3 regions of the Clostridium sp. TJA085 genome follow, and region 3 is predicted to be linked to each of the others. Evidence: predicted binding sites of a transcription regulator. Region 3 holds the regulator's gene; each other region holds the start of a gene.

Region 1 (10,818 bases), on a different contig from region 3:
CTGCTGTTCTATCTTGAAATCTTGCATCAACTGGATATGTTACATATTGTTCAACAACATGAATAAATGTATCAACTACCCCATTTGCAACTTGAGTTTTTGGTAAAGTAAATGTTATTTCAGGCTCTAATATTGAAAACTTAGGGAAAACTAAAGGATTTCCAATTACAAATTTTCCTTTATCATATGTTATAACTCCACCACTATTCATTTCTGAGCCTGTTGCTGGTAAAGTTAGTACAACTCCTATAGGTAAAGCTTTTTTGATTTTTCCTGATACTTCCCTTAATAAAACATCAGTTAAATCTCCATCATAATTGCAAGCTAATGATATAAACTTAGTTCCATCAATAACAGAACCTCCACCTACAGCAAGTAAAAAATCTATTTTTTCTTTCTTAATTAAATCTACTGCCTTTATTAATGTTTCATATTTTGGATTTGGTTCAATTCCTGAAAACTCAAATACACTTCTATCTCCTAAAGCTTCTTTTACCCTTTCTAAAGTTCCAAACCTTTTAACACTTCCACCACCATAAAGAATTAATACTCTTGAATCATTTGGTACAAGACTACTTAGCTCCTTTATTCTATCCTTTCCAAATACTATATGAGTTGGATTGTAAAAATCAAAATTATTCATACTCCTCATTCCTTTCATACATAAAATTTAAGTTTCTAAAATAAAATTTATATTTTTGCATTTTATATATTAGCATACAAATTCTTTAAACCAGTAATTAATAATACCTTAAATACATTTAAATTTAATTATTATTGATAAGTAAATAAAACATATAAATAATTCTATTAATTAAAGTTTACTATAAACTAATGAAATATTTATAATATTAAGAAAAACTTATAGTTAACATAAATAAAACAGAATTATTATATTAAAGATATCTCATTAAACCTTAAATAAAAAACCAATTAATTTATCATTAATTGGTTTTTATTTTTTATAACGCTTCTATTAATATTTCTCTTACTATATCAGGTGTTAAATCTCCTGTTTCTGATAAATTAGTTAGTCCTTGTTTCTTTAATGAATCAACTACTAATTCAATTTGTTCCTTATTTATATTATAATTTGAAAGTTTAGTAGTTATATTAAGACTTTCAAAAAACTCTCTTGTTTTTTGTATAGCCATATCAGCTTTATAATCATCATTACCTTCTGTAATATTAAATATTCTTTCTGCATATTGTACTAATTTTGCTTTCTTTTTATCTTTTCTTACAGTCCATAATGCTGGTAAAACTACTGCTAAAGTTTTTGCATGGTCAATTTCAAATAAAGCAGTAAGTGCATGACCAATCTTATGAGTACTCCAATCTCCTGGAACTCCCATCTTAAGCAATCCATTTAATGCCATAGTTGCGCATAGCATAAGATTTGCCCTTAAGTCATAATTTTCTGGTTCATCAATAGTTTTTCTTCCTATTTCAATTAAGCTTAAAAGTATCCCCTCAGCCATTCTATCTTGAAATTTTGCATCAACTGGATATGTTAAATATTGTTCAAGAACATGAACATATGTGTCAATAACACCATTTGCAACTTGAGTTTTTGGTAAAGTAAATGTTATTTCTGGTTCTAATACTGAGAACTTTGGAAATACTAAAGGACTATAAACACTATATTTTCCCTTATCATATGTTATAACAGCACCACTATTCATCTCTGAACCTGTTGCAGGTAATGTTAATACAACTCCTATTGGAAGTGCTACTTTTATATTTTCTAAAGTAAAGTTTGGTATTAATAAATCAGTCAAATTTCCATCATAATGTGATGCTAATGATATAAACTTAGTTCCATCTATAACAGAGCCTCCACCTACTGCAAGTAAAAAATCTATCTTTTCTTTCTTAATTAAATCTACTGCCTTTATTAATGTTTCATATTTTGGATTTGGTTCAATTCCTGAAAATTCAAATACAATTCTATCTCCTAAAGCTTCTTTTACTTTATCTAATGTTCCAAATTTTTTAACGCTTCCACCACCATAAAGAATTAATACTCTTGAATCTGTTGGTACAAGATTATTTATATCCTTTATTCTATCTTTTCCAAATACTATATGAGTTGGATTATAAAAATCAAAGTTATTCATAACTTTTCCTCCTTTATATTTTATTTAAAATCTATATAAATATTTTAATGTCTATCCTTTATTTTTCCTTCATACATATTTAATTTAGCATCAATTCTATTTAAATATTCTCTTAATTCTTTTATTTGATTCTCTATCTTTTCTCTATGCTTTTCTATAAGTTTTTTTCTTTCTTCTAATGTATGGTCTCCTTCTTCATAAAGAGCTACTACATTTTTTATATCATCAATTGACATATTTGTATCTCTAAAACACTTTACTATGTTTACCCAGTTTAAATCTTCTTCACTAAATATTCTGATTCCATTTTTATTTCTTTTTATATTTGGTATTAGCTTTTCTTTTTCATAAAATCTTATAGTATACTCACTTAATCCTGTTATTTTTGAAATTTGTCCTATAGTATATTCCATCTTTATACTCCAATTTTTATATTGCATAATTTTTATAAATTATATTGTATTACTTAGAGTTTACTCTAAGTCAATAAGTTTATGTATTAACATTTTTTTAATTAGTAAAAATACCAATTCATTTCTAAATAAAAAATAATATAAATAAACTAAAATTAGAATATAATTGTTAAACAAGAAAGGAGAGTACTGAAATAATCAATACTCTCCTTTTCTCTATTTATTCAATATAAATTTACTTATATATCTACCGCTATTTAATCCTAATTCTGCTGAAAATTTTAAAAAAAGTATAGTTGCTATACCTGCAAATATTCCCGTAATTAGTCTTCTAAAATTATTGCTTATCCATTTTCCTTTTAGCTGTCCTACTCCATCAATTAAAAGAGGAGTTATTAATAATACTATAATAGCAAAATTACTTTTACCAACTATAATCAAATATATAATTCCTATTAAATATCCTAAAAGTATTCCCGTACATCTTGCACATATTGGAAACTGCTTACCTTTGAAAAAAAATGATCTTTCCGGTAGTCTATGACAAAAAAACATATAATGAAGTATTTTTTCCATATGTATTATAACTCACTTGCTATTCCAAGCATAAAGAATAAAATATAAATTATTACCCAAACAATTATTCCACCTATCATCCATTTACAAATAAGTTTTGCTGAATTTGGCTTCTCATCCTTCCATAAAAAATATAATATTAATCCTACAATTGGAAAACAACAAGAAACTGCTCCTGCTAAGTTTGAAGGATTATCAATTTTTTTATCATCCTCATTATTAACTTTTACTCCACAGTGTACACATACATAAGCATTATCATCGATTTCCTTACCACAATTCTTACAGTACATAATTTTCCCCCTAATATAAAAAAGTCTATTTAATTATAATATCAAATTTAATACTTTTTAGTAGTTGTTAGTAATTTTTACCTTTTATTAACTTTATTAATATAACTTTAATAAATAAAATTAATAATTGTATTATTAAAGTTATATTAAAGTAGTTTTAATGTATATTTTTTATTACCTTTGCTATACAAACTTAAAATAAATAAAATAGACTGTCTAATTTTTAGACAGTCTATTTCATTCAAACTATTTCATTAATTTACATATATCATTTGTAAATTCTACTGGATCTTGGATGCTTAATCCTTCTACAAGTAATGCTTGATTATATAAAAGATTTGTATAAAGATTAAACTTCTCTTTATCATTTGAAAAAGCATATTTTAATGAAGAAAATACTTCATGATCTGTATTTACTTCTAATATCTTATCAGCTTTAACTTCACCATTATTTGGCATTTGACTTAATATTTTTTCCATCTCTATTGAAAGTTCACCTTCACTTGATAAACATACTGGATAATTTTTAAGTCTACTTGAAGCTTTAACTTCTTTTATTTTTCCATTTAAAGTTTCTTTCATAGCTTCAAATATATCTTTATTTTCTTCATTTGCCTTTTCATTATCTTTTTCTGATTCTATTCCTAAATCTCCACTTGATACTGACTTAAATTCTTTTTCGTTATAGTTCATAAGCATCTTAATTGCAAATTCATCTATATCCTCAGTGAAATAAAGAATTTCATATCCTTTATCTAATACCATTTCTGTTTGTGGCATTTTTTCTATTCTTTCATTTGATTCACCAACTGCATAGTAAATATATTTTTGATCTTCTGACATTCTATCTAAATATTCAGCTAATGTTACCATTTTCTTTTCTTTTGATGAATAGAACATTAATAAATCTTTTAATGTATCCTTATTTGCTCCAAACTCATCATAAACACCATATTTTAATTGTCTTCCAAATGATTTATAGAATTTTTCATAAGATTCTCTATCATTCTTAAGCATATTTTCTAATTCATTTTTAATTTTATTTTTAATATTTTTAGCAATACGTCTTAATTGTCTATCATGTTGAAGTAATTCTCTTGATATATTAAGTGATAAATCTTGTGAATCAACTATACCTTTTACAAATCCAAAATAATCTGGTAATAAATCAGAACATTTTTCCATTATTAATACACCATTTGAATATAACTCTAATCCTTTTTCATATTCTTTTGTGTAATAATCATATGGCATATTTTCTGGAATATAAAGTATTGCATTATAACTTATCATACCATCAACACTTATATGAATATGTTTTAATGGTTTATCAAATCCAAATCTTTTTTCAAAATAAAAATTGTTGTAATCTTCATCTGTAAGTTCATTTTTATTTCTTCTCCAAATAGGAACCATACTATTTATTGTTTCTTCTTCTTTGTATTCTTCATATTCATTTTCTGTTCCTTCTTTAAGCTTTGATTTTGTAACATCAAGCTTTATTGGATATCTTATAAAATCTGAATACTTCTTAATTAAAGATCTTAATTTATACTCATCTAAAAACTCATCAAAATTTTCATCTTCTGTATTTTCTTTTAAATGAAGAATTATATCTGTTCCATGACTTTCTTTTTCTGAATCTTCTATTGTATATCCATCTACTCCGTCTGATTCCCATCTATAAGCTTTTTCTTCACCAAAAGCTTTTGTTATAACAGTAACCTTATCCGCAACTAAAAATGCTGAATAAAATCCAACACCAAATTGTCCTATTATATCAAATCCATCTTTTAAATCATTTTCTTCTTTAAATTTAAGTGAACCACTCTTTGCAATAACACCAAGATTTTCATCTAATTCTTCTTTTGTCATTCCTATACCAGTATCAGATATAGTAAGAGTTCTATTTTCTTTGTCTGGGACTATTTTTATAAAATAATCATCTTTATTAAATGATAATGAATTATCACCTAATGTTTTATAATAAATTTTATCTATTGCATCACTTGCATTTGAAATTAATTCTCTTAAAAATATTTCTCTGTTAGTATAAATCGAATTAATTACTATATCTAATAATCTTTTTGATTCTGCTTTAAATTGTCTTTTTTCCAATTTAAATCTCTCCCTTCAAATTCAAAAGATATTTTTATTAGCACTCTTATAACTTGAGTGCTAATGCATAATTTATATATATCACTATTTGAAATTTATGTCAATATTAATTTTCCTTAATACTTTTTTGACCTTATTATACTTAATATTGTTGCTAATACACATATAAAGCCTGTAGTTAAAAATACAATATCCATTGCATAAATAAATACATCATTTCTTCCTGGTACATAATTTGAAACTTCATAACCAATAATATGACTCATTCTATTATATAAAAGAGTTGTTGAAAGAGTTATACCAAACACCATGCCAACATTTCTAAGTAATGCATTAACACTTCCTGCTATCCCAAGTTGACTTTTTTTAATTTCCTTCATAACAAGTCCATTATTAGGTGATTTAAATAAACCATTACCAAGTCCCATTATTCCGCTATAAATAGCAACTTGAAATAAAGATGTATTTTCTTTTACTGTACCTAAAAGAATTAATCCTATTGATAATATTAAACAACCAATAGTGGCTATATATTTTGAATTTAACTTATCAGAAAGCTTACCACTATATGGTGAAACTATTCCTAATACTAATGGATATATCATAAGAAAAAATCCCGCATGTAAAGTTGACATTTTAAGTACATCTTGCAAATAAAATGGTAATATTATTGTTACTGAACTTAGTCCTATAAAAGTTAAGAAGTTACATAATATACTTGTTGAAAATAATTTATTTTTAAATAATTTTAAATCTAGTACTGGTGACTTAACTGTTTTTTGTAAATATAAAAATATAATAAGCCCTATTATTGAAATTAAAAATCCAAATAATATATATTTATTTGTATATCCTACAAACTCACCTTTAGTTACTGACAATATAAGTGAAACTATAAAAAATCCAAAAGCAATTGTTCCTCTAACATCAATTTTCTCTTCAATTTTAATATTATCTTTTTCTAAAACCTTGTTGGCTAATATTAAATTTATTATTCCAATAGGTACATTAATCCAAAATATAAGATCCCATCTAATTGATGCAAGTATACCTCCAATTGATGGACCTATCATTGTTCCCAAAGCAACTGCACTTGCAGATATTCCAAGAGCTTTTCCTCTACCTTCCCCTTCCTTATATATACCAGTTATTATTCCCATATTAACTGCCATTGTACAAGATGCTCCAATACCTTGTATAACTCTTGAAACAATAAGTAATACTAAATTTTTTGAAAATCCACTACAAATAGATCCAATAGTAAATACTAAAATTCCAAACTTAAAAACTTTATTTTTACCCTTTATATCTCCTATTCTTCCATTTAATAAAACTAATACTGAAATTATTAAAAGATAGCTTGTAACTACCCACTCAACCTGAGCCATTGTTACATTTAAATCACGTGCTATAAGTGGAAGTGCAACATTTACTATACTTCCATCAATACATGACATAAATGTCATTATAACAACACACATTAATATTTTTGATTTTCTACTTTCAGAAACTTCATTATCTATATTACCCATAGAATTTTACTCCTTATAATAAAATAATTTTGATTTAATTATAGAAGTAATTTATTAATAATTTGATTTATTGCTGTGTACATGATTTAAACTTTTTTATTTTTAATAATTAATTTATTTTTTCTCCACAATATGGACAATATTTAAAATCACCTTCTATTACTTTTCCACAATTCGGACATCTTTTTTCATATTGATAATAATTGTTATTATATTCTCTTTTAATCTCTTTTAAATCCCAATAAGTTACATCAACATTCTCTCCTCTTTCTATTGCTTTACCTTTTTCCTTTGGAATTTCATATACAGAATTACATCTGTTGCAAACTACATAATAGCTTTCATTCCATTTAAATAAAGGTATAAAGAAAAAGTGAAAACAGTCAAATGTTTTTATCAATTTACCCTTAGTTTTTAAATTGCATTTTTTACACTGAAGATTTTCTAAAATTTTTATTTCCTTTGACTTACTTTCTATTCCGAATATTCCTATAAAAAACATATTTCCTCCTAACTTAAATTATAAAAATATAATTATTATATATATTTTACAACTATCCAAAATTTATTTTTAAATGCAATATTTTAAATTTTTGTAACATTATACTATATATTTTAAACATTATATTATTATAATCATGATTAAAAACAAAGGGGGAAGTTAAATAATGAACTTTAAATCATTTATATCAAAAAATAAGAAAATTTTAGCTTTTGGTATTATATTTTTATTTTTAGGAATTATATTTGGTAATATTTCATCAGCATCTGCAGATGAAATAGCTTCAGCTCAATCTAGAAATTCTAGTATATCATCTGAAATCTCTAATAATAATTTAGCATTGCAATCTAATAATTCTAAAATATCTAAGCTAACAAATGAGATTTCTACTTTACAATCAAAAAAAGATGAAATTGAAACAAAAAAAGAAGCTGAAAAATTAAAAGCAGAAAAAGCAAAAGAAGAATTAAAAGAAAAACAAACTACTTCGGCTGAATCTAGTACTAACATAAAAAAAAGTAGTAATAGCTCTCATAAATCTACTACTAATAATACAAGCTCTTCATCAAAAGCAAAAAATAATTCTTCAAATTATGAAGATAACAACAATAATACTGTTGGAACTACTGTTTGAATAACTGCAACTGGTAAAAAATATCATAGAACAAACCATTGTGGAAATACTAATCCAAACAACGCAAGACAAGCATCATTAAAAGAAGCACAAAGTTTAGGATTAGATGCTTGCTCTAAATGTTTTTAATTAAGGGGAGAAATTAATGAATAAATTAGTAAAAAAACTACTTACTATCGTATTAGTATTTATTTGTTTTTTTGTTGGAATTATCATAGGTTGCGGTTCAAATAAAAATAATGAACTAAAAGCTAAACTAGATAAAGAATATAGCAATAAACAAATAACTCTTTCTGATACTAATAATGAACTTTCAAATTCTAATAAAAAAATTGATGAGTTAAATAACCAAATAACTAATTTAAATAATTATATAAAAGAAAATTCTAAATAAAAGTAAACTCTATAAAGGAATACTCCTTTATAGAGTTTATTTTTATTTGTGATAGTAACCAATTATTTTATATACCTATAATTTATAACGTATTTTCTTTTTCTATATTTAAAAGTTTTTGCTTCATATCAATTCCACCAGCATATCCAATTAAATTTCCATTTGATCCAATTACTCTATGACAAGGTATGACTATAAGTATTGGATTTTTATTATTAGCCATTCCTACTGCCCTTGAAGCATTTTTATTTCCAATAAAATTTGCAATTTCTTTATAACTTAATGTTTTTCCATAAGGTATTTTCATCAGAGATTTCCAACCTTTCTTTTGAAACTCTGTTCCCTTTGGATTAATTGGTAAATTAAATTTTTTTCTCTTTCCATTTAAGTACTCTTCTATTTGAATTTTTGCATCTTTTATTAATTCCGTTTCTATATTATTTGAGTTTACTTCTTTACTTTCACCAAAATAAATTTTTGTTATATAATTTTCCTCTTGAACAATAGTAATTTTTCCTAAACTTGTGTAGTAATAATAAGTATTAATCAAATATTTCCTCTCCTTTAGTGGTATTTTAGAATATTTAGTTATTACACAAATACAAACAAATTGTTCGCCTATAATACACAAATGTCCTTGACTATTTATATTCATTATATTAAACTTATTTTTATACAATTATTATACAATTAAATGTACATTTAATTGTATATTTGAAATTATCTATAGTTTTATTAAAATAAAAATTTTATAATTGGGGGAGTTTCATATGGAAGAAACTAAAGAAACTAAAAAAATTATGTGGTATAGCCTTGCTCTTATGGCATTCTCTGCTGTTTGGGGATTCGGTAATGTAGTTAATGGATTCTCAGAATTTGGTGGATTAAAGGCTATAGTATCATGGATTCTTATTTTTGCTATTTATTTTGTACCTTATGCTTTAATGGTAGGTGAACTTGGTTCTGCCTTCAAAGATTTAGGTGGTGGTGTAAGTTCATGGATCAATGAAACTATTGGACCTAGACTTGCATATTATGCTGGTTGGACTTATTGGGTTGTACATCTTCCTTATATTTCTCAAAAGCCACAAGGTGCTATTATTGCTGGTTTCTGGGCTATATTCCAAAACAACGGGGTTAGTTCTTTAAATCCAATTCTTTTACAAACACTTTGTTTAATAATATTCTTAATAGGAATATGGGTTGCATCAAGAGGTATAAAACCTTTAAAAAGAATAACAACTATTGCTGGTACATCAATGTTTGTTATGTCAATCTTATTTATACTTCTTATGATAGCAGCACCTGCTATTACTGATGCTAAATTAGTAAATATTGATTGGTCATTTAAAACATTTATGCCTACATTTGATGTTAAATACTTTACTAGTCTTTCAATATTAGTATTTGCCGTTGGAGGATGTGAAAAGATTTCACCTTATGTAAATAAAATGGACAATCCTTCAAAGGGATTCCCTAAAGGTATGATTGCTTTAGCAATTATGGTTGCAGTATGTGCTATATTAGGAACTATTTCTCTTGGTATGATGTTTAGTTCTGATAATGTACCAAAAGACTTATTAACTAATGGTGCTTATTATGCATTCCAAAAACTTGGTGAGTATTACGGAATCGGAAATACATTCGTTGTAATATATGCTATAACAAATGTTATAGGACAAATTTCAACTTTAATACTATCAATTGATGCTCCTTTACGTATTTTACTTGAAAATGCTGATGAACAATTTATTCCATCAAAATTACTTAAGAAAAATGAACATGGTGCATTTATAAATGGTAATATATTAATTACTATAATTGTATCAATATTAATTATAATTCCTGCATTTGGTATAGGAAATGTTGATGCTATAGTTAAATGGTTAGTTAAATTAAATGCTGTTTGTATGCCATTACGTTATTTATGGGTGTTTGTAGCTTATATCGCATTAAAGAAAGCTGGAGACAAGTTCCATGCAGAATATCGTTTCACAAAGAGCAAAGTTCTTGGAATAATTTTAGGAGCATGGTGCTTCTTCTTCACAGCTTTTGCTTGTATAGGTGGTATGTATTCAGAAAATACTTTCCAATTAGTATTAAATATAATAACTCCTTTCGTATTAGTAGGACTTGGTTTAATAATGCCAAAGCTTGCTGAAAGAGAAAGAAGACAAAAAGGATTAATATAATTTATAATTATTAAAAAAGGAGCTAAATTTTAGCTCCTTCTATT
Region 2 (10,818 bases), on a different contig from region 3:
TATAGTAGTTTGTTTAAAACAAGTTCCAGATACAACAGCAGTAAAAATAGATCCTAAAACAGGAACACTTATAAGAGATGGTGTACCATCAATAATAAATCCAGAAGATAAACATGCTTTAGAAGCAGCACTTCAAATAAAAGAAAATAATGGAGCAAAGGTTACTGTAGTAAGTATGGGACCTCCACAAGCAGAAAGTGCATTAAGAGAAGCTTTATGTATGGGAGCTGATGAAGCAGTACTTATAACAGATAGAGCTTTCGCAGGAGCTGATACATTAGCAACTTCAAAAGCATTAGCAGGAGCTATTAAGAAGTTAGAATACGATATAATATTTGCTGGTAGACAAGCAATTGACGGAGATACAGCTCAAGTAGGACCAGAAATAGCAGAACATTTAAATATTCCACAAGTAACTTATGTTCAAGATGTAAAAGTTGAAGAAGATGGATTATTAATAAATAGAGCATTAGAAGATGGATATGAATTAATAAAAGTTAATACACCATGTCTTTTAACTGCAATAGAAGAATTAAATAAGCCAAGATACATGAATGTTGGATTAATATTTGATACAAAGGATTCAAAAATCACAATCTGGTCAGCAGATGATATAGATGTAGATAAGGCAGAATTAGGTCTTAAAGGATCACCAACAAAGGTTAAGAAGTCAATGACTAAGGAAATGAAGGGCGCTGGCGAATTAATTAAAGAAGGTCCAAAAGACGCAGCTAAATACGTTATCGGAAAATTAAAAGAAAAACACTACATCTAAATTTGGGAGGTAATTTAACAATGAATATAGCAGATTACAATGGCGTTTGGGTATTTGCTGAACAAAGAGAAGGCGAATTACAAAAAGTATCATTAGAGTTATTAGGTGAAGGTAGAAAAATTGCAAATAAATTAGGAGTTAAACTTACAGCTTTATTATTAGGTAAAGATATAAAAGGTTTAGCAAATACATTAGGAGAAAATGGTGCTGATGAAGTTATCGTATGTGATAATGCTTTATTAGAACATTATACAACTGACGGATATACAAAAGTTATTTGCGACTTAGCTAATGAAAGAAAACCTGGAATATTATTTATAGGAGCTACTTTCATAGGAAGAGATTTAGGACCAAGAGTTGCAGCAAGATTATCAACAGGATTAACTGCTGACTGTACACAATTAGATGTTGTAGTTGAAAATGGAGATCTTTTAGCTACAAGACCAGCATTTGGTGGAAACTTAATGGCAACAATTGCTTGTCCAGACCATAGACCACAAATGGCTACAGTAAGACCTGGAGTTTTTGCAAAAGTAGAAGAAAAAAATTCAAACTTTAAGGTTGAAGAAGTTAAAGTTAATTTAACTGAAGCTGATATTAGAACTAAAGTTGTTGAAATAGTAAAAGAAACTAAAGAAGTTGTAGATATAAGTGAAGCTAACTTTATCGTAGCTGGCGGTAGAGGAATGGGAAGCAAAGAAAACTTCGAAAAATTACATGAATTAGCAGAAGTTTTAGAAGGATCAGTAGCAGCTTCAAGAGGAGCTGTTGATAAAGGATGGATAGAAAGAGATTACCAAGTTGGTCAAACTGGTAAAACTGTAAGACCAAATATATATATTGCTTGTGGTATCTCAGGAGCTATTCAACACGCAGCTGGTATGCAAGATTCAGATATGATTATAGCAATTAATAAAGATGAAACTGCTCCAATTATGAAAATTGCTGATTATGCAATAGTTGGAGATATAAATAAAGTATTACCAGAGCTTATAGCTCAGTTCAAAGAAGTAAAATAATAACTTTCAACTTGAATTTTAGGAGGGTACGAAAATGAAAAAGGTATTTGTTTTAGGTGCTGGAACAATGGGAGCTGGAATAGTTCAAGCTTTCGCACAAAAAGGTTATGAAGTAATAGTTAGAGACATAAAAGATGAATTTGTTGAAAGAGGATTATCAGGAATCAACAAAAATCTTACTAGACTAGTTACTAAAGGAAAAATGACTGAAGAAGCTAAAGAAGAAATCTTAAGCAGAATTTCAGGAACAACTGATATGGCTTTAGCTGCAGATTGTGATTTAGTAGTAGAAGCTGCTATCGAAAATATGAAAATTAAAAAAGAAATATTTGCAGAGTTAGATAAAATATGTAAACCAGAAACTATCTTAGCTTCAAATACTTCATCATTATCAATAACAGAAGTTGCATCAGCTACAGGAAGACCTGATAAAGTTATCGGAATGCACTTCTTTAACCCAGCTCCAGTAATGAAGCTAGTTGAAATCATCAGAGGAATAGCTACAAGCCAAGAAACTTTTGATGCAGTTAAAGAATTATCAGTAGCAATTGGAAAAGAGCCTGTAGAAGTAGCAGAAGCTCCAGGATTTGTAGTAAACAGAATTTTAATTCCAATGATTAATGAAGCAACATTTATCCTTCAAGAAGGAATAGCTTCAGCAGAAGATATAGACACAGCTATGAAATATGGTGCTAACCACCCAATGGGACCTTTAGCATTAGGAGATTTAATAGGACTAGACGTATGTCTTGCTATTATGGATGTTTTATATACAGAAACAGGGGATAATAAATATAGAGCATCAAGCCTTTTAAGAAAGTATGTTAGAGCTGGATGGCTTGGAAGAAAAACAGGAAAAGGATTCTTCGATTATAGTAAATAATAACTTATTTTATACACAATTAAAAACTACACTTGATAAAACTACACTTTTAATAAGGAGATAATAAATTTATTATCTCCTTAATTTATTATTATACTTTACATAGAAATTTATTTATAATAAATTAAAAAACAAATGAAGAAAGATGGTGTAAAAAATTGAATAAAAAATTATTTAAGGGGTTAGCATTTATTTTGCTCACGAGTTCTGTTTGGATTGGAAGTACAATTAAAGCTTATGCTTGGGATGGAAAAATTGATGGGACAGGAACCCATTCTATGATAGTTACTCAAGCAATTAAAGTTCTAGAGAATGACTTGTCAAATAATGAACCAGAAATAATAAGAAAAAATTTAAACATATTAAAGAGTAATTTACATGAATTGCAATTAGGTTCTACATATCCAGATTATGATCCTAATGAGTATGATTTATATCAAGATCATTTCTGGGATCCAGATACAGAAAATAACTTTACAAAAGATAATAAATGGTATTTAGCTTATTCAATACCAGATACGGGGGAATCACAATTAAGAAAATGTTCAGCTTTAGCAAGAAATGAGTGGAAAAAGGGGAATTATAAAAAAGCTGCTTTTTATTTAGGGGAAGCTATGCATTATTTTGGTGATATAGATACACCATACCATCCATCAAATGTTACTGCAGTTGATAGTTTAGGGCATGTTAAATTTGAAACTTTTGCAGAAGAAAGAAAAGAAAATTATAAAATAGAAACTTCAGGAAGTAAAACAAATGAAGAATTTTATCAAAGTATTATAAAAGACAAGGATTTTAATGGTTGGTCTAAAGAATATTGTAGAGGTTTTGCTAAAAAAGCAAAATCATTATATTATAGCCATGCTAATATGAGTTGTAGCTGGGATGATTGGGATTATGCAGCTAAAATAACTTTATCTAACACTCAAAAGGGAACAGCAGGATATATATATAGATTTTTGCATGATGTAACTTTCAATAGTGATTCAATTGATAAAAATTTAAGTGAATTAGTTGTAGTGATAAAAACAGCCAATGAAAAGGATGCTGGAACTGATGATTATATTTACTTTGGTATAGAAACAAAAGATGGAAGCAAGCAAGAATGGCAATTAGATAATCCGGGAGATGATTTTGCTAAAGGTGCTGAAGATACATATACATTAAAGATTAAAGATAAAAATATAAAATATAATGATATAAATAAAATGTGGGTTAGAAAAAGTAAGTTTACAAAAATAACTGATCAGTGGAAACCTGAATATATAAAAGTAATAGCTAATCAAAATGTTGAACTTGAAAAAAATATTAATGAATGGATATCAGGAAATAATACATACTTTATAAAATAATAAAAAACAGACACTTTAAATAAGTGTCTGTTTTTTTGAATATATTTATATTGTAAAATGGTATTAATTATTAAAATAGTTCCTTATAAAGTATTTGTAAAACTTAAGTTAAGGTTTTGTGTAAATATAAAATTAATAAATTATAAGATATAAAATAAACAAATATTTGTGATATAATTAATAAATATAATTAGAGAATAATAATTACTGGTGGTGTTGAATTTGCTTATAGACAAAGCATTAAAGTTTTGGAATATAGAACATGATTTAAATTGTGCAGAATGTATATTATATGCTGCAAATGAAGAATATAATTTAGGACTTAATAAAAATTCTTTTAAAATGATGGCATCTTTTGGAGGAGGAATGGGGATTGGTTCTTCATGTGGTGCTGCAACAGGAGCAATAGCTGTTATTGGAATTATTTTTACTAATGATAGGGGGCATGAAAGTCCAATAGTTAGGGAGCTTTCAGCAGAATTCATGAATAGATTTTATAAAGAATTTAAAAGCTTAAATTGCATAGATATAAAGCATAAAAGAGAAGATGATGATAGAAGTTGTAAGTTTATTATAGAAACAGCAGCATCTATTTTGGATGATATAGTAAATGAAAACAATAGATAAGAAAAGGAGAGAATAATATGGATTTTAAAGAAGTTATTTTTGAAGATAATAAAGTTATATTAGAAGGAGTTAAAAATTTTAATATAAAGCAAATATTAGAGTGTGGACAATGTTTTAGATGGGAAAAAAAATCAGAACTTGATTACATAGTAATAGCTTACGGAAGGGTTATAGAAGTAGTGCAAGATGGAGATAAAGTTACTATTTTAAATTCAAATAAAGAAGATTTTAATAATATATGGCTTACATATTTTGATTTAGAAAGAGATTATAGCAAAATAAAAGAAGAACTTTCAAAGGATGAAATATTAAAAAAATCAGTTGATTTTGGTTATGGAATAAGACTTTTAAACCAAGATCCATTTGAACTTGTTATAAGTTTTATAATATCAGCTAGAAATAGTATACCTTCAATTAAAAAGACTATAAAGAAAATAAGTGAAAGATGGGGAGAAAAAATTGAGTATAATGGAGAGGTGTTTTATACTTTCCCAACTCCAGAGATGTTAAAGGATATTACAGAAGATGAAATAAGAGAAACTGGAGCTTCATTTAGAAGTAAGTATATTGTTGATACTGTATATAGAATAAATGAAGATTTAGAAAATAGTGATGGTATATATAATTTAGATAGAATAACATCATTAACTGATGATGAATGCCATGTAGCTCTTCAAGAATTTAAAGGGGTAGGAGCAAAAGTTGCTGATTGTATAATGTTATTTTCAATGAGCAAATATTCAGCTTTTCCAGTTGATGTTTGGGTTAAAAGAGCGATGATGCATTTTTATAATGCAGAAGAAGGTTCTTTAAATAAGATAAGAATATTTGCAAGGGATAAGTTTAAGGGTTTATCAGGATTTGCACAACAATATCTTTTTTATTATGCAAGAGAGAATAATATAAAAATAGATTAGGAAGTAAAAAGGACTAATTAATTTTTTAATTAGTCCTTTTTATATTTTAACGTTAAGCACGTTTTCTTCTATTTTTACATTTTTTAATTGGTATTATTGTATCTCCGGGAATCTTAACTATAAAATTAAGATATTTTTTAATATTTTCATCATTTCTAAGTCTATTAATTGAAAAAAGTCTTGCTGCAAGTTCTTTATTTGTATACAAAGCGTGTATTTGTTTATGGCATGTAGTACAAAGCATAACAGTATCTAAGTTTTTTCCACCCTTTTCTTTAGGTATTAAATGATGTTCCGTTAATTCAGGAACTATTCTATCGCATAGTTCGCAAGTTAATCTAGTTATCAAATAAATACCTCCTTTTATAAAGAAATTTATATTAATATCCTATTAATATTATATCAATAAATATTACTCTAATCAAAAGAAGAAATTACTAAGAGATAAAAATACTATTTATTTAATTTACAAAATATGGTAAAATATTATGGCAATGATTAATTTGGGGGTTAATTTATGTTTCAATTTGAAACTCAATTAAATAAGTTAAAACATGAAGTTTTAACTGAGGTAGCAAAACTTGCTAAAAGAGATATGTTAACTAAAGAGGAGATTGAGAAAATTCCTTATAAGATTATAAAGGGTGATAAAGCTATTTATAGATGTTGTGTATATAAAGAAAGGGCTATAGTTCAAGAAAGGGCAAAACTTGCAGCAGGATTTCTTTCTAATGGAGATATAGAAGATGGTGAGCTTATTGATATAAGACCAGACGAACAAATAATATATGTAATTGAGGCTGCTTGTGATAGGTGTCCAATAAATAAATATAATATTACAGATTCATGTAGAAATTGTTTAGCACACAAATGTAAAGAGGCATGTAACTTTGGAGCAATAACAGTAATAAGTGGAAGAGCTTATATAAATCAAGAACTTTGTAAGGAGTGTGGAATGTGCAAAAAAGCTTGTCCTTACGATGCTGTATCAGAAGTTATGAGGCCTTGTAGAAAGGCATGTCCAACAGGAGCAGTAACTATGAAACAAGAAGATAGAAAAGCTGTAATAAAAGAAGAATTATGCGTAAATTGTGGTGCATGTATGCAAGCATGTCCTTTTGGAGCTATATCAGATAAGAGTTTAATAGTTCCTGTTGCTAAAAGACTTGCTAGAAAAAGAAAGATGTATGCAGTAGTTGCACCTGCAATTACAGGCCAGTTTGGTGTTAAAATAACTTATGGACAAATAAAAAGTGCAATTAAAAAATTAGGATTTGTTGATATGATAGAAGCTGCTTGCGGAGCTGATGGAGTTACAATTCATGAATGTGAAGAATTTAAAGAAAGAATAAATGAAGGAAAAAAATATATGACTAACTCATGTTGTCCTGCATTTTTAGCATATATAGAAAAGCTTTATGGAGATCAAAAAGAAAATATATCAAATACTGTTTCACCTATGGTTGCTACTGGAAGACTAATTAAAAATAGAGATAAGGATGCAAAGGTAGTGTTTATAGGACCGTGTACGGCTAAAAAAAGTGAATCAGTAAAGGAGGGGGTTAAGGATGCTATAGATTATGTATTGACTTTTGAAGAGCTTACAGCGCTATTTGATGCATTTAGTGTTAATCCTTGGGAATGTGAAGATGAAGAAGTTTGTGACGCATCTATATTTGGTAGAGGATTTGGGATGCACGGGGGACTTACTTCATCAATAGAAAGTTATATAAGAGACAAAAATATAGATATAGATTTTAATCCTGTAAAAGTAGCAGGTGGAAATGAGATAAAAAAGGCTATGGCAATGGCCAAGATTGGAAGATTAAATGGTAATTTTATTGAAGGTATGATGTGTGAAGGTGGATGTATAAATGGTGCAGGAACAATTGTACCATCTATTAGAGCTAAATCTATATTTAATAAATTAAACAATTCAGGTTGTAAAAAATCAATTATAGATAATGATACAATAAATGAATTTGAGAGTATAAATTTAAATAGGAAGTAATTATTTATAAAATTATGAAATTTAGAGAAAATTAAAGTAAAATAAAATTAAATCAATATAATTAGGAATAAATAATAAAATTTGGATAAAAATATTTTAAGTAGAGTTTGAATTTATTTTATATAAAATATAATATAGTATTAGAATTAGCACTCAAGATTATAGAGTGCTAACAAAATAAAAGTAAAAGGAGGGTTTTTAATGGCTATAAAACCATTAGGAGATAGAGTTGTTATAAAAAGATTAGAAGCAGAAGAAAAAACAAAAAGTGGAATAGTTTTAGCAGGTACAGCAAAAGAAAGACCACAAGAGGCAGAAGTTATTGCAGTTGGTCCTGGATCTATTTGCGATGGCAAAAGAGTTGATATGGAAGTAAAGGTTGGGGATAAAGTACTTTACTCAAAATATGCAGGAACAGAAGTTAAGTTAGATGGAGAAGAATATATAATTTTAAAGCAAGAAGATATACTTGCAATAGTTGAATAGGAGGGATGTTTTATGGCTAAGATGATAAAATTTGGAGAAGAATCAAGAAGATCAATGCAAAAAGGTGTTGATAAGTTAGCTGATACTGTTAAGGTAACACTTGGACCAAAAGGGAGAAATGTAGTTTTAGATAAAAAATTTGGATCACCTCTTATAACTAACGATGGTGTTTCAATTGCTAGAGAAATTGAATTTGAAGATCCATACGAAAATATGGGGGCACAACTTGTTAAGGAAGTTGCTACAAAGACTAATGATGTGGCTGGAGATGGAACTACAACAGCTACACTTTTAGCGCAAGCTATTATAAGAGAAGGATTAAAAAATGTAACAGCAGGAGCTAATCCAATGCTTATAAGAACAGGAATTAATATGGCTGTTGAAAAAGCAGTTTCAGAAATAAAAGCAATTTCAAAACCAGTAAACGGAAAAGAGGATATAGCAAGAGTTGCAGCTATATCAGCAGCTGATGAAACAATAGGAACACTTATTGCAGATGCTATGGAAAAGGTAGGTAATGAAGGTGTTATAACTGTTGAAGAATCAAAATCAATGGGAACAGAATTAAATGTTGTTGAAGGTATGCAATTTGATAGAGGATATGTATCAGCGTATATGGTTACTGATACAGAAAAAATGGAAGCGGTTCTTGATAATCCATATGTTTTAATAACTGATAAGAAAATTACAAACATACAGGAAATACTTCCTATATTAGAGCAAATAGTTCAATCTGGAAGAAAACTTTTAATTATAGCTGAAGATATAGAAGGAGAAGCTATGGCTACATTAGTAGTTAATAAATTAAGAGGAACATTTACTTGTATAGCTGTTAAGGCACCAGGCTTTGGAGACAGAAGAAAAGAAATGCTTCAAGATATAGCTGTTCTTACTGGTGGAGAAGTTATTTCAGAAGAACTTGGAAGAGATTTAAAAGAAGTAACTTTAGATATGCTAGGAGAAGCAGAAAGTATTAAAATTACTAAGGATAATACTACAATAGTAAATGGAAAAGGTAATTCAGAAGAAATAAAAGCAAGAGTTAATCAAATAAAGGCTCAACTTGAAGAAACAACTTCAGAGTTTGATAAAGAAAAATTACAAGAAAGACTTGCAAAATTATCAGGTGGAGTAGCAGTAATTAGAGTTGGTGCTGTAACTGAAACTGAATTAAAAGAAAGAAAGCTTAGAATAGAAGATGCTTTAAATGCAACAAAAGCAGCGGTTGAAGAAGGTATAGTTGCAGGTGGTGGTACTGCTTACGTTAATGTACTAAATAAAGTAGCAGAATTAACATCAGATGTTTATGATACTAAAGTTGGTATTGATATAATAGTAAGAGCACTTGAAGAACCAATGAGACAAATAGCAACTAATGCTGGTGTTGAAGGTTCAGTAATAATTGATAAAGTTAGAAATAGTGAATCAGGTATTGGATATGATGCATTAAGAGGAGAATATAAAGAAATGATTAAAGCTGGTATAGTAGATCCAACTAAGGTTACAAGATCAGCACTTCAAAATGCGGCTTCAGTAGCTTCTACTTTCTTAACAACAGAAGCAGCTGTTGTTGATATTCCTAAAAAAGAAGAGCCAGTAGGGGCTCCAGGTGGAATGGGAATGGATGGAATGTATTAAGAGTAAAATAATAAACAGGCATAATTTTTGGATTATGCCTGTTTTATTTGAATAATTTATTAAAAAATAAGGAAAATAATTATGTATATGTTTTCAATAAAATGAAGAATTAGTTTATTATAAATAGATTATTGACTTTAAAAAAAATGTAATTTATAATAAGTTTAATTTAATTTTAGAAAGCATAAATAAAACTCGTATATACCTTGAATATGGCAAGGAGTATCTACCGGAAACCTTAAATTTCTGACTATGAGTGGATTTAATATACCAAATTAGTATAATACTTATATACTAATATAACATGGCATATTAACTTCACTTAAGGAAGTTAATGTGTTTTTTTTATACATAAAATTAGTAGAAGTTAAATGGGGAGGAAATAAATATGGCTAGAATATTAAAACAAGCATACACTTTTGATGATGTATTATTAGTTCCAAATAAATCAGAGGTATTACCAAGTGAAGTATCATTAAAAACTAAATTAACAAAAAAAATAACATTAAATATACCACTATTAAGTGCTAGTATGGATACAGTAACTGAATCAAAAATGGCTATAGCAATAGCTAGAGAAGGTGGAATCGGTATAGTCCACAAAAATATGAGCATTGAGGCTCAAGCTAAAGAAGTTGATAAGGTAAAGAGACAAGAAAATGGAGTAATAACAGATCCAATCTTTTTATCACCAGAACATACACTTGAAGATGCTGAAGAATTAATGGGTCAATATAGAATATCAGGAGTTCCAATAACAGTTGACGGAAAATTAGTTGGAATTCTTACAAATAGAGATATAACATTTGAGGATGATTACTCAAAAAAAATAAAAGATGTTATGACTTCAGAAGAATTAATTACAGCAAAAGAAGGAACAACAATAGATGAAGCAAAGGAAATATTAAAGGAACATAAGATAGAGAAACTTCCCCTAGTTGATAGCGAAGGTAATTTAAAAGGACTTATCACAATTAAAGATATAGAAAAAGCAAAGATATTCCCAAATGCAGCTAAAGATAGTCAAGGAAGATTATTATGTGGTGCTGCAGTTGGTGTTACTGCTGATATGATGGATAGAGTAGATGCTCTAGTTAAAGCTAAGGTAGA
Region 3 (10,818 bases):
AAGAAATAAATTTAAAATGTAAAGGTAAAATTATAAAAACTTTATTTATAGGGGGAGGAACTCCTTCATACCTAAAAGAAGAAAATTTAAATAATTTATTAGTATGTTTAAACAGTTTAAAGTATAAAGAAGGTTCAGAAAAAACCATAGAATGTAATCCAGGAACTTTAACAAGTGAAAAGCTTAAAATAATTAAGGATAATGGTATAAATAGAATTAGTATGGGACTTCAAACTACAAATAATAATTTATTAAAAAAAATAGGAAGAATACATACAATGAAAGAATTTGAGGAAAATTATAATAGGGCAAGAGAATTCGGGTTTAATAATATAAATATAGATATAATGTTTGGACTTCCAAATCAAAGTGTATTAGATTATAAAAAGAGTTTAGAAGATATAGTAAAATTAAATCCAGAACATATATCTTGTTATAGTTTAATAATAGAACAAGGAACACCTTTTTATAATATGAATGAAAAGGGATTATTAAAATTACCAACTGAAGACGAAGAAAGGAAAATGTATAACATAACAAAGGATATATTAAAATCTAATGGTTATCATCAGTATGAAATATCAAATTACTCAAAGGAAAATAAAGAGTGCGAGCATAATAAAATTTATTGGAAACTTGAAGAGTATATAGGGGTAGGTGTATCTGCAAGCTCATATATAGATAGTAACAGAATAAAAAATATAGATGATATAAAAGAATACATAAATAAAATAAATAATAAAGAAGCAGTAGAAGAATCTATTATTAAAAATAGTAAAAAAGAAGATATGGAAGAATTTATGTTTTTAGGGCTTAGATTGATTAAAGGAATAGATAAAAATAATTTTAAGAGAAAGTTTGATAAAAATATAGAGGATGTATATGGTGATGTTATAAATAAAAATATAAAAAAAGGACTAATAGAGGATAAAGATAACTATATATATTTAACTTCTAAAGGTGTAGAAGTATCAAATTACGTTATGAGTGAATTTATTAAATAGTGATAGAAAAATGAAGCAATTAAAAGAAAAATAAATATAATATCATATAAATATCTTTAAAAGTTAAAATAAAGCAAATATTCTCGTTGACAAAAATATGTAACGAGAATATTATTTAAATATAGTCATTAGCACTCGTTGTTAGTGAGTGCTAACAAGTAGAGGTGATGATATGGTTATTGATGATAGAAAGATAAAAATATTAGAAGCTATTATCAATGATTACATTAAGACTGGTGAACCTGTTGGATCTAGAACAATAGCTAAAAACTATAATTTGGGTGTTGGTTCTGCAACAATAAGAAATGAAATGGCAGATTTAGAGGATATGGGGTACTTAGAACAACCTCATACTTCAGCAGGAAGAGTTCCATCTAGCAAAGGATATAGACTATATGTAGATAGTTTGATGGATAAACCAATTTTAAGTAAAGAAGAAGATTTAAAAATAAGAGAGTATGTTATAAACTCAGCAATGCTTGAGGTTAATAAGATAGTTAAAAATGCAAGTACTTTACTTTCAGAATTAACTCATCTTACATGTGTTGTAAAAACACCATCTCTTAGTATGAGTTGTATAAAATCAATTCAACTTATGAGAGTTGATAGTTCAAGTTTATTAGCAGTAATAGTTACTGATGGTGGACTTATAAAAAATCAAATAATAAAAGTAGATAAAGTACCTTCAATAAATATATTAAATAAGATGAATGAAGTATTAAATAAACGACTTGTAAATCTATCTATAGATGAAATTAACTTAGAAGTTATAAATCATTTAAAAATAGGTTTAGATGGTCAAGATGAAGTATTTAATGCAATAATTCCAGCACTTTATCAGTGCCTAAAAGAAGACGATACTTCAAGAGTTTTTATGGAAGGTGCAACTAATATATTCAACTTTCCTGAGTATAATGACATAGAAAATGCAAAAAGAATATTATCACTTCTTCATAATAAAGATTGCGTTGTGGAACTAATAGAACCTGAAAGCGATATAACAATAAAGATTGGTGATGAAAATTATCTTCCAGAAGCAAAAGAGTGTAGTGTTATATCAGCTGAGTATTCTTTAGGAGATAATGCAAAAGGTACTATTGGACTTATAGGACCTAGAAGAATTGATTATTCAAAGGTAATTGCAATAATGGCACAAGTCATGAAAGAGCTTAATCAAACTCTTAAAGGACAGTCTAAAAAATAAGAGAGACGAGGTGTGGGCAAAAAGTGAAAGAAAATTTAGAAAATCAAGAACAAGAAGTTAAAAATGAGGAAAACATAGTAGCTGAAGAAGAAATGACAAAAGAAAATTTAGATTCATCAAATGAAGAAGAGTTAAAAGAAGAGTCTCAAGTGGAAGATAATAAAGAAGAGGATGAGTTAAAAATGTTTAAAAAGACAAAGGAAGAAAATAAAAAGCTACAAAATGAACTTGAGACTTTAAAGGACAGACTTTTAAGACTTACAGCTGAATATGATAATTATAGAAAAAGAACAACAAAAGAAAAAGAAGGAATTTACACAGATGCATGTGTAGATGTATTAAAGGAAATAATTCCAAACCTTGATAACCTTGAAAGAGCTATCGAAGCTGATGGTAGTGTAGAAGATATGAAAAAAGGATTAGAAATGACACTTAAAGGTTTTAGAGGATCTCTAGAAAAGTTAGGTGTTGAAGAAATTATAACAGAAGAAGGTTTTGATCCTAATATGCATCAAGCAGTAATGCATATTCAAGATGAGAACTTTGGAGAAAATCAAGTAGCTGAAGTTTTCATGAAAGGTTATAAAAGAGGAGACAAAGTTATAAGACACTCTGTTGTAAAAGTTGCAAACTAAAAATAACATTTTAAAATATATTAAATTTAGAATTTAAATCAAATGAAAGTTTGAGTTAAGGAGGAATATATTATGGCAAAAATTATAGGAATTGACTTAGGAACTACAAATTCATGTGTAGCAGTTATGGAAGGTGGAGAACCTGTAGTTATAACTAACTCAGAAGGAGCAAGAACAACTCCATCAGTTGTTTCATTCCAAGCAAATGGAGAAAGACTAGTTGGTCAAGTTGCTAAAAGACAAGCGATTACAAATCCAGACAAAACAATAATCTCAATAAAGAGACATATGGGAACAGATTATAAGGTTGATATAGATGGAAAGAACTATACACCACAAGAAATATCAGCAATGGTACTTCAAAAATTAAAAGCAGATGCAGAAAGTTACTTAGGAGAAAAAGTAAATCAAGCAGTTATCACTGTTCCTGCATACTTTAATGATGCTCAAAGACAAGCAACAAAAGATGCTGGTAAAATAGCAGGACTTGAAGTGTTAAGAATAATAAATGAACCAACAGCAGCAGCTTTAGCTTATGGATTAGATAAAACAGAAGCAGAAGAAAAGGTATTAGTATATGACCTAGGTGGTGGTACTTTTGATGTATCTATACTAGAACTTGGCGATGGAGTATTTGAAGTACTATCAACAAATGGAGATACTCACTTAGGTGGAGATGACTTTGATAACAAAATAATGGACTATATTGCAGATACATTTAAAGCAGAAAATGGTATAGATTTAAGAGAAGATAAGATGGCACTTCAAAGATTAAAAGAAGCAGCTGAAAAAGCTAAAATTGAATTATCATCATCAACACAAACAAATATTAACTTACCATTTATAACAGCAGATGCAACAGGTCCTAAACATATAGATATGAATTTAACTAGAGCTAAATTCAATGAATTAACTCATGATTTAGTTCAAAGATCAATTGAACCAATGAAAAAAGCATTACAAGATGCATCATTATCAGTAAAAGACATTGATAAAGTATTATTAGTTGGTGGATCAACAAGAATACCAGCTGTTCAAGAAGCAGTTAAAAACTTTATAGGAAAAGAACCTTCAAAGGGAGTTAACCCAGATGAATGTGTTGCAATAGGTGCAGCTATTCAAGCAGGTGTATTAACAGGGGAAGTTAAAGACGTATTATTATTAGATGTTACACCATTAACATTAGGAATTGAAACTTTAGGAGGAGTTGCTACTCCACTTATAGAAAGAAATACAACAATTCCAGCTAAGAAGAGTCAAGTATTCTCAACAGCTGCAGATGGTCAAACATCAGTTGAAATTCACGTAGTTCAAGGTGAAAGACAAATGGCTGCTGATAATAAAACTTTAGGAAGATTTACATTATCAGGAATTGCACCAGCTCCAAGAGGAATTCCTCAAATCGAAGTTACATTTGATATAGATGCTAACGGTATAGTTAATGTATCAGCTATGGATAAAGGAACTGGTAAAGAAGCAAATATTACAATAACAGCATCAACTAACTTAACTGATGATGAAGTAGATAAGGCTGTTAAAGAAGCTGAAAAATTTGCTGAAGAAGACAAGAAGAGAAAAGAAACAATAGAAGTTAAAAATAATGCAGATCAAGTCGTTTATCAAACAGAAAAAACTTTAGAAGAACTTGGAGATAAAGTTTCAGCAGAAGATAAAGCAAAGGTTACTGAAAAATTAGAAGCTGTTAAGAAAGTTAAAGATGGAGACGATTTAGAAGCTATTAAGACTGCTGTTGATGAATTAACAAAAGAATTCTATGCAATTTCATCAAAAATATATCAAGAAGCAGGAGCACAAGGTGGAGCTCAAGGATTTGATCCAAATAACATGGGTGGAGCTCAAGGATCTCAAGAAGCACCACATGATGATAATGTTGTAGATGCAGATTTTAAAGTAGAAGATGATAAGTAGTTGTAAATAAACTACAATACCTTTATAATAACAAAGGGGAAGGCAGTACTCGTCTTCCCTTTTGTAAAGTTTAATAATATAAATTTATAATAATATGGTGGTGAAATAGATGGCGCAAAAAGACTATTATGAAATTCTTGGTTTACAAAAGGGTGCAAGTGATGCAGAAATAAAAAAGGCCTTTAGAAAGCTAGCTATAAAATACCATCCTGATAAAAATCAAGGAAATGCTGAAGCAGAACAAAAATTTAAGGAAATAAATGAAGCTTATCAAGTACTTTCAGATCCAGAGAAAAAAGCTAGATATGATCAATTTGGAACAGCTGATTTTGATGGAAGTGGATTTGGAGCAGGAGCAGGTGGATTCGGAGGTTTCGATTTTTCAGATATCGGAGGCTTCGGAGATATATTTGATTCATTCTTTGGAGGCGGTGGCGGAAGTTCAGCTAGAAATAATGGACCAAGAAGAGGAGCCGATATTGAATATACAATAAGACTAACATTTGAAGAAGCTATAAAAGGCGTAGAAAAAGAAATATCAATTACAAGAAGTGAAAATTGTGAAAGTTGTCATGGAACAGGTGCTAAAGCAGGAACAACACCAAAAACATGTCCAACTTGTCATGGAACAGGACAAATTAGAGTTCAAAGACAAACACCTCTTGGAAGTTTCGTAAGCACAACAACATGTGATCAATGTCATGGAACAGGTAAGATTATAGAAGAACCATGTGAAACATGTAAAGGAAAAGGTAAAGTTAGAAAGCATAGAAAAATAAAAGTTAATATACCAGCAGGTGTAGATACAGGAAATGTAATTCCACTTAGAGGACAAGGTGAGGATGGTACTAATGGAGGTCCAGCAGGAGATCTTTATATTAATATAATTGTATCAGCATCTTCTAAGTTTAAAAGAAAAGGAATAGATATATATGTTGATACTCATGTATCTATGGCTAAAGCAGCTTTAGGTACTGAGATAACTGTTGAAACTGTAGATGGAAATGTTAAGTATACAGTTCCAGCTGGAACTCAATCTGGAACATTATTTAGGTTAAAAGGAAAAGGTGTTCCTAGAGTTAATGGAGGCGGAAGAGGAGATCAATATGTAAAAGTAATAGTTGATATTCCTAAAAAGCTTAATGAAAAGCAAAAAGAAGCTTTAATGATGTTTATGGAAGCATCAGGAGAAAAGGTAGATGGAAAAGAGCATCATAAAAAAGGATTAAGAGATTTATTTAAATAAATCTAAAAAGGCTACTATTTTAAGTAGCCTTTTTTGTAATATAAATATATAAATTGTTAAAAAGATATTTTATAACCTATTGATAAATGTAATTTAAAGTATTTTATATATTGGTAGTAGTAACCTTGACATAATCTTAAGAAAAAGGTTAAAATTATTTATTAGTTTATTAGTGACATATTAGAAAGGAATGATTTTCATGGAAGGATCATGGATAGAGATAAAAGTTATTACAACAAGTGAGGCACTTGAGCCAATAGAAGGGATTTTTTACATATTAGATTGCAAAGGAGTTTCAGTTGAAGATCCAAATGACATATTAGGTAGAGAACAAGGTCCTTTAACTTGGGATTTTGCAGATATAAATGTTTTAGAACATAAAGGTAAATTTGCTGTTGTAAAAGGATATTTTTCAGAAGAAGACAACATAGATGAAGTTGTTAAATATGTTAAAGAGAAAGTAGAAGAAATAAGAAATATGGGCTTTAACGTTGGAGAAGGAAGAGTTGAAGTTTCTAAAACTCATGAAGAAGATTGGGCAAATAATTGGAAAAAGTATTATAAACCATCTAAAGTTGGAGACCAAATAGTTGTAAAACCAATATGGGAAGAATACGAACAAAAAGATGGAGAATTAGTTGTAGAATTAGATCCGGGAATGGCATTTGGAACAGGTGACCACGAAACAACAAGAATGTGTATACAAGCACTTGAAAAATATGTTCAAAAAGATAGTATAGTATTTGATGTTGGAACAGGTTCAGGAATTCTTGCAATAGCTGCAGCTAAGCTTGGAGCTAAAAAAGCTATTGGGGTAGATTTAGATCCAGTTGCAGTTGAGTCAGCAAAGGAAAATGTAGAATACAATAATTTAGATAATATAGAAGTTCTTTATGGAAACTTAGTTGAAGTTATAGATGGGAAAGCTGATATAGTTGTAGCTAATATTATTGCAGAAGTAATATGTATATTAATAGATGATGTTAAGAGAGTTTTAAAAGAAGGTGGAATATTTATAACATCAGGTATAATTCATGATAGAGTTGATATGGTTACATCTAAGCTTGAAGAAAGTGGTTTTGAAGTAATTAAAGTTAACAAAGACGGAGAATGGAACTGCATAATTGCAAAATCAAAATAAAGGTTAGGTGATTATTTAATGCATAAGTTTTTTACACCATCAGAGTATGTATTTGGAGATTATGCCAAAATAATAGGTGATGATGTTAAGCATATATATAAAGTTTTAAGACTTTCAGAAGGTGAAGAGGTAGTCTTAAATGATTGTAATGGAACAGAGTATTTAGCTAAAATCAATGAAGTTACAAAAAGTGAAGTAATTTTAGATATAGTTAAAAAGTTAGATTTAAATAATGAAAGTAATATTGAAATAGTTTTATTTCAAGGGATGCCAAAAGCGCAAAAAATGGATTTAATAGTTCAAAAAGGAACAGAACTTGGAATAACAAAATTTGTTCCTTTAATTACTGATAGAGTTGATGTAAAATTAAAAGGCGATTTTAAAAAATTAGATAGATTAAATAGAATAGCACTTGAGGCTTGTAAGCAAAGTAAAAGAAGTATAATTCCAAGGGTTTTAGAACCTATAAAAATTAATGATTTAATAAAAGAAATAAAAGAATTTGATTTACTTATAGTACCTTATGAAAATAAAGAAGATTTTGGTATAAAATCTTTGATGAAGGATTTAGATAAAAATTCTATAAAGAGAATTGGAATTGTTGTAGGGCCAGAAGGTGGATTTGAAGAAGCAGAAATAGAAAAGTTAAAGACAGAGGGAGCATATATTATAACTCTAGGAAAAAGAATTCTTAGAACAGAAACAGCAGGTTTTGTTGCTACCTCATTGATTCAATATGAATTAGGTGACTTAGGAGGAAAGATTTAATGAAGGTTGCATTTGCTACATTAGGATGTAGAGTAAATATGTATGAATCAGAAGCTATGACTGAAAAATTTGTAAGAGAAGGATATGAAGTTGTAGATTTTTCAGAAGTTTCAGATGTATATGTTGTAAATACATGTTCTGTTACTAATATGGGAGATAAAAAATCAAGACAAATTATAGGTAGAGCTAGAAGATTAAATCCTGAAGCTATAATAGCAGTTGTAGGTTGTTATTCACAAATAGCGCCAAAAGAAGTTTCAGGAATAGAAGGTGTAGATGTAGTTCTTGGTACTAGAAATAAAGGAGACATAGTATACTATGTAAATAAAGCTAGGGATGAAAAGAAACCTCAAGTTAAAGTTGGGGCAGTACTTAGAAATAAACAATTTGAGGAATTAAAAATAGAAGATTATAGAGATAAAACTAGAGCGTTTTTAAAAATACAAGATGGATGTAATAGGTTTTGTGCATATTGTTTAATACCATATACTAGAGGCGCAGTTTGCTCAAAAGATTTCAATAATGTATTAAATGAAGTAAGAGAACTTGCAAATCATGGTTTTAAAGAAGTAATTTTATCTGGTATACATACAGCATCATATGGATTAGATTTAGAAGGTAATGTTGATTTAGTAACGTTATTAGAAGAAATAGAAAAGATAGATGGAATAGAAAGAGTTAGAATAGGTTCAATAGAGCCAGCATTCTTTACTGATGAAGTTGTAGAAAAAATAAAAAACATGAAAAAATTATGCCCACAATTCCATTTATCACTTCAAAGTGGTTGTAATTCCACATTAAAAAGAATGAATAGAAGATATTCAGCAGAAGAATATGAAAGAATAGTTAATGTTTTAAGAGAAAATTTAAAGGATGCTTCAATAACAACTGATGTAATTGTCGGATTTCCAGGAGAAACTAATGAAGAGTTTGAAGAAACATATGAATTTTTAAAAAGAAATAAATTAACTAAAACTCATATATTTAAATTTAGCCCAAGAACTGGAACTAAAGCAGCTACAATGGAAAACCAAATAGATGGAAATATAAAAGAAGAGAGAAGCAAAAGATTAATAGAACTTAATAATATAAATGAAAAAGCTTATACTGATAGTTTAATGGGAAGAGAAATGGGAGTTTTAATTGAGCAGGAAGTTAAAGGCTTAGATGGAATATTTGAAGGGTATACTAGAAATTATGTTAAGGTTCATGTTCATGGTGCATCTAAAGATGATATTGGAAATATAATAAAAGTAAAACTTTTTGAATCAAAGGGTGACTATGCAGAAGGAAAAGTGGTAAAATAATAAGGTAACTACTCTGTAAAGGGGGTGAACTTATGACAGATTGTATTTTTTGTAAAATAGTAAAAGGTGAAATTCCTTCAAAGAAAATATACGAAGATGATTTAGTTTATGCATTTTATGATATAAGTCCAGAGGCACCGGTTCATTTTTTAGTAATACCAAAGGAACATATAAAAAGTGCTAATATGATTTCAAACGAAAATTCTCATATAATAGCACATATTTTTGAAGTTATAAATAAAATAACAAGTGAGTTAGGTATTGCTGAGGATGGATATAGAATAGTAAATAACTGTGGAGTGTTAGGTGGGCAAACAGTAGATCATATGCATTTCCATGTTTTAGGTGGAAGAGAATTAAAATGGCCACCAGGTTAAAAATGTTTACGTAAAATGTTGACATAAATAACAAAACTAATGTATAATATAGCTTGTGTTATTAAGCCCGTAGCTGATTGAATTTATAATTTAAGCTAGCGGAGGGAGGGATAATAGATGTCAGAAATAAAAGTTGGAGAAAACGAAACACTTGAAAGTGCATTAAGAAGATTCAAGAGAAAATGCGCTAGAGCTGGAGTTCTTTCAGAAGTAAGAAAGAGAGAACACTACGAAAAACCAAGCGTAAAGAAGAAAAAGAAATCAGAAGCTGCTAGAAAGAGAAAGTTCAAGTAGTATTTTGAAAGAAGGTATAAAAATGCCAGGAATTAAAGAGAGACTTCAAGAAGATTGGAAAACTGCTTTAAAGGCAAAAGACAAGTTTAAAGCTAATGTATTAAGTACCGCTAAATCTGCTATTTTATTAGCTGAAAAAACAACTGGTAAACCAGTAGAAGAAAGCGAAATAATTGAAATATTAGCAAAAGAAGTCAAGCAAAGAAGAGAAGCTGTGCTTGAGTTTGAAAAAGGTAACAGACAAGATTTAGTAGATGAAGCTAATGCTGAAATCAGTATCTTGCTAGATTACCTTCCTCAGCAATTAAGCGAAGACGAAATTTTAAAGATAGTAGAAGAATCAGCTACAGAAGCGGGTGCATGTAGCATAAAAGACATGGGAAAAGTTATGGCGTTAGTTAGACCTAAGACAGTTGGTAAAGCTGATGGCAAGCTTGTAAGTCAATTAGTTAAAAATTATTTAAATAATAAATAATAAATAGCAAAAGAGCTCTTATGGAGCTCTTTTTGTTATTTATTAAAAAAGGAGAGTTTAAAAACTCTCCTTTTTTGTAATTAAAATTATTTAGAAATCATAAATTACTATGATAGGAGTATTTGTAAAGGGAGGTTTTATTTTGAGAGAGAGTATAAATAAAAAAAAGAATAACATTATAGAAAAAATAGATTTACCTAAAGATGTTATTTTGAATTTACCTAAGATAACTGTTGTAGGTAGAGAAGAAATAAGTATAGAAAATCATAAGGGAATAGATTCTTTTGATAAAGAGTTTATAAAAGTAAAAACTAATATAGGTCTTGTAAAAATTGAGGGTGAAAATTTTGAAATATTATATATAGCATCTGAAACAATAGTTTTAAGTGGAAGGTTTAAAGCAATATCATATGAAGGTATTGAAATATGAGGTACTAT

The links. Region 3 encodes HrcA, which represses chaperone genes, less so after heat shock. Its sites were predicted from a motif close to TGTTAGCACTCNNNNNNNNNGAGTGCTAACA; they were not measured.
Region 1: the regulator HrcA is predicted to act here: its motif matches at 5,556-5,586, upstream of htpG (molecular chaperone HtpG).
Region 2: the regulator HrcA is predicted to act here: its motif matches at 7,729-7,759, upstream of groES (co-chaperone GroES).

Annotation. Positions count from the first base shown of each region.
Region 1 is NZ_JBZEEZ010000002.1:359,909-370,726, forward strand. It holds gene AC4FQW_RS08905 (iron-containing alcohol dehydrogenase) at 1-643, opposite strand, end outside; gene AC4FQW_RS08910 (iron-containing alcohol dehydrogenase) at 963-2,120, opposite strand; gene AC4FQW_RS08915 (MerR family transcriptional regulator) at 2,165-2,533, opposite strand; gene AC4FQW_RS08920 (DUF2085 domain-containing protein) at 2,750-3,109, opposite strand; gene AC4FQW_RS08925 (zinc-ribbon domain-containing protein) at 3,115-3,402, opposite strand; gene htpG (molecular chaperone HtpG) at 3,649-5,520, opposite strand; gene AC4FQW_RS08935 (MFS transporter) at 5,637-7,052, opposite strand; gene AC4FQW_RS08940 (zinc ribbon domain-containing protein) at 7,162-7,554, opposite strand; gene AC4FQW_RS08945 (hypothetical protein) at 7,721-8,188, shown strand; gene AC4FQW_RS08950 (Z-ring associated ZapG family protein) at 8,334-8,582, shown strand; gene AC4FQW_RS08955 (methylated-DNA--[protein]-cysteine S-methyltransferase) at 8,665-9,132, opposite strand; gene AC4FQW_RS08960 (amino acid permease) at 9,353-10,774, shown strand.
Region 2 is NZ_JBZEEZ010000003.1:38,288-49,105, reverse strand. It holds gene AC4FQW_RS09565 (electron transfer flavoprotein subunit beta) at 1-775, shown strand, start outside; gene AC4FQW_RS09560 (electron transfer flavoprotein subunit alpha/FixB family protein) at 796-1,794, shown strand; gene AC4FQW_RS09555 (3-hydroxybutyryl-CoA dehydrogenase) at 1,829-2,677, shown strand; gene AC4FQW_RS09550 (phospholipase C) at 2,836-4,029, shown strand; gene AC4FQW_RS09545 (C-GCAxxG-C-C family protein) at 4,252-4,656, shown strand; gene AC4FQW_RS09540 (DNA-3-methyladenine glycosylase family protein) at 4,674-5,573, shown strand; gene AC4FQW_RS09535 (HNH endonuclease) at 5,626-5,922, opposite strand; gene AC4FQW_RS09530 (4Fe-4S dicluster domain-containing protein) at 6,091-7,584, shown strand; gene groES (co-chaperone GroES) at 7,786-8,070, shown strand; gene groL (chaperonin GroEL) at 8,083-9,708, shown strand; purine riboswitch at 9,884-9,981, shown strand; gene guaB (IMP dehydrogenase) at 10,097-10,818, shown strand, end outside.
Region 3 is NZ_JBZEEZ010000001.1:107,749-118,566, forward strand. It holds gene hemW (radical SAM family heme chaperone HemW) at 1-1,004, shown strand, start outside; gene hrcA (heat-inducible transcriptional repressor HrcA) at 1,177-2,208, shown strand; gene grpE (nucleotide exchange factor GrpE) at 2,232-2,843, shown strand; gene dnaK (molecular chaperone DnaK) at 2,916-4,772, shown strand; gene dnaJ (molecular chaperone DnaJ) at 4,882-6,018, shown strand; gene prmA (50S ribosomal protein L11 methyltransferase) at 6,218-7,159, shown strand; gene AC4FQW_RS00570 (16S rRNA (uracil(1498)-N(3))-methyltransferase) at 7,178-7,927, shown strand; gene mtaB (tRNA (N(6)-L-threonylcarbamoyladenosine(37)-C(2))-methylthiotransferase MtaB) at 7,927-9,234, shown strand; gene AC4FQW_RS00580 (histidine triad nucleotide-binding protein) at 9,267-9,611, shown strand; gene rpsU (30S ribosomal protein S21) at 9,729-9,905, shown strand; gene AC4FQW_RS00590 (GatB/YqeY domain-containing protein) at 9,928-10,380, shown strand; gene yqfC (sporulation protein YqfC) at 10,523-10,810, shown strand; gene yqfD (sporulation protein YqfD) at 10,807-10,818, shown strand, end outside.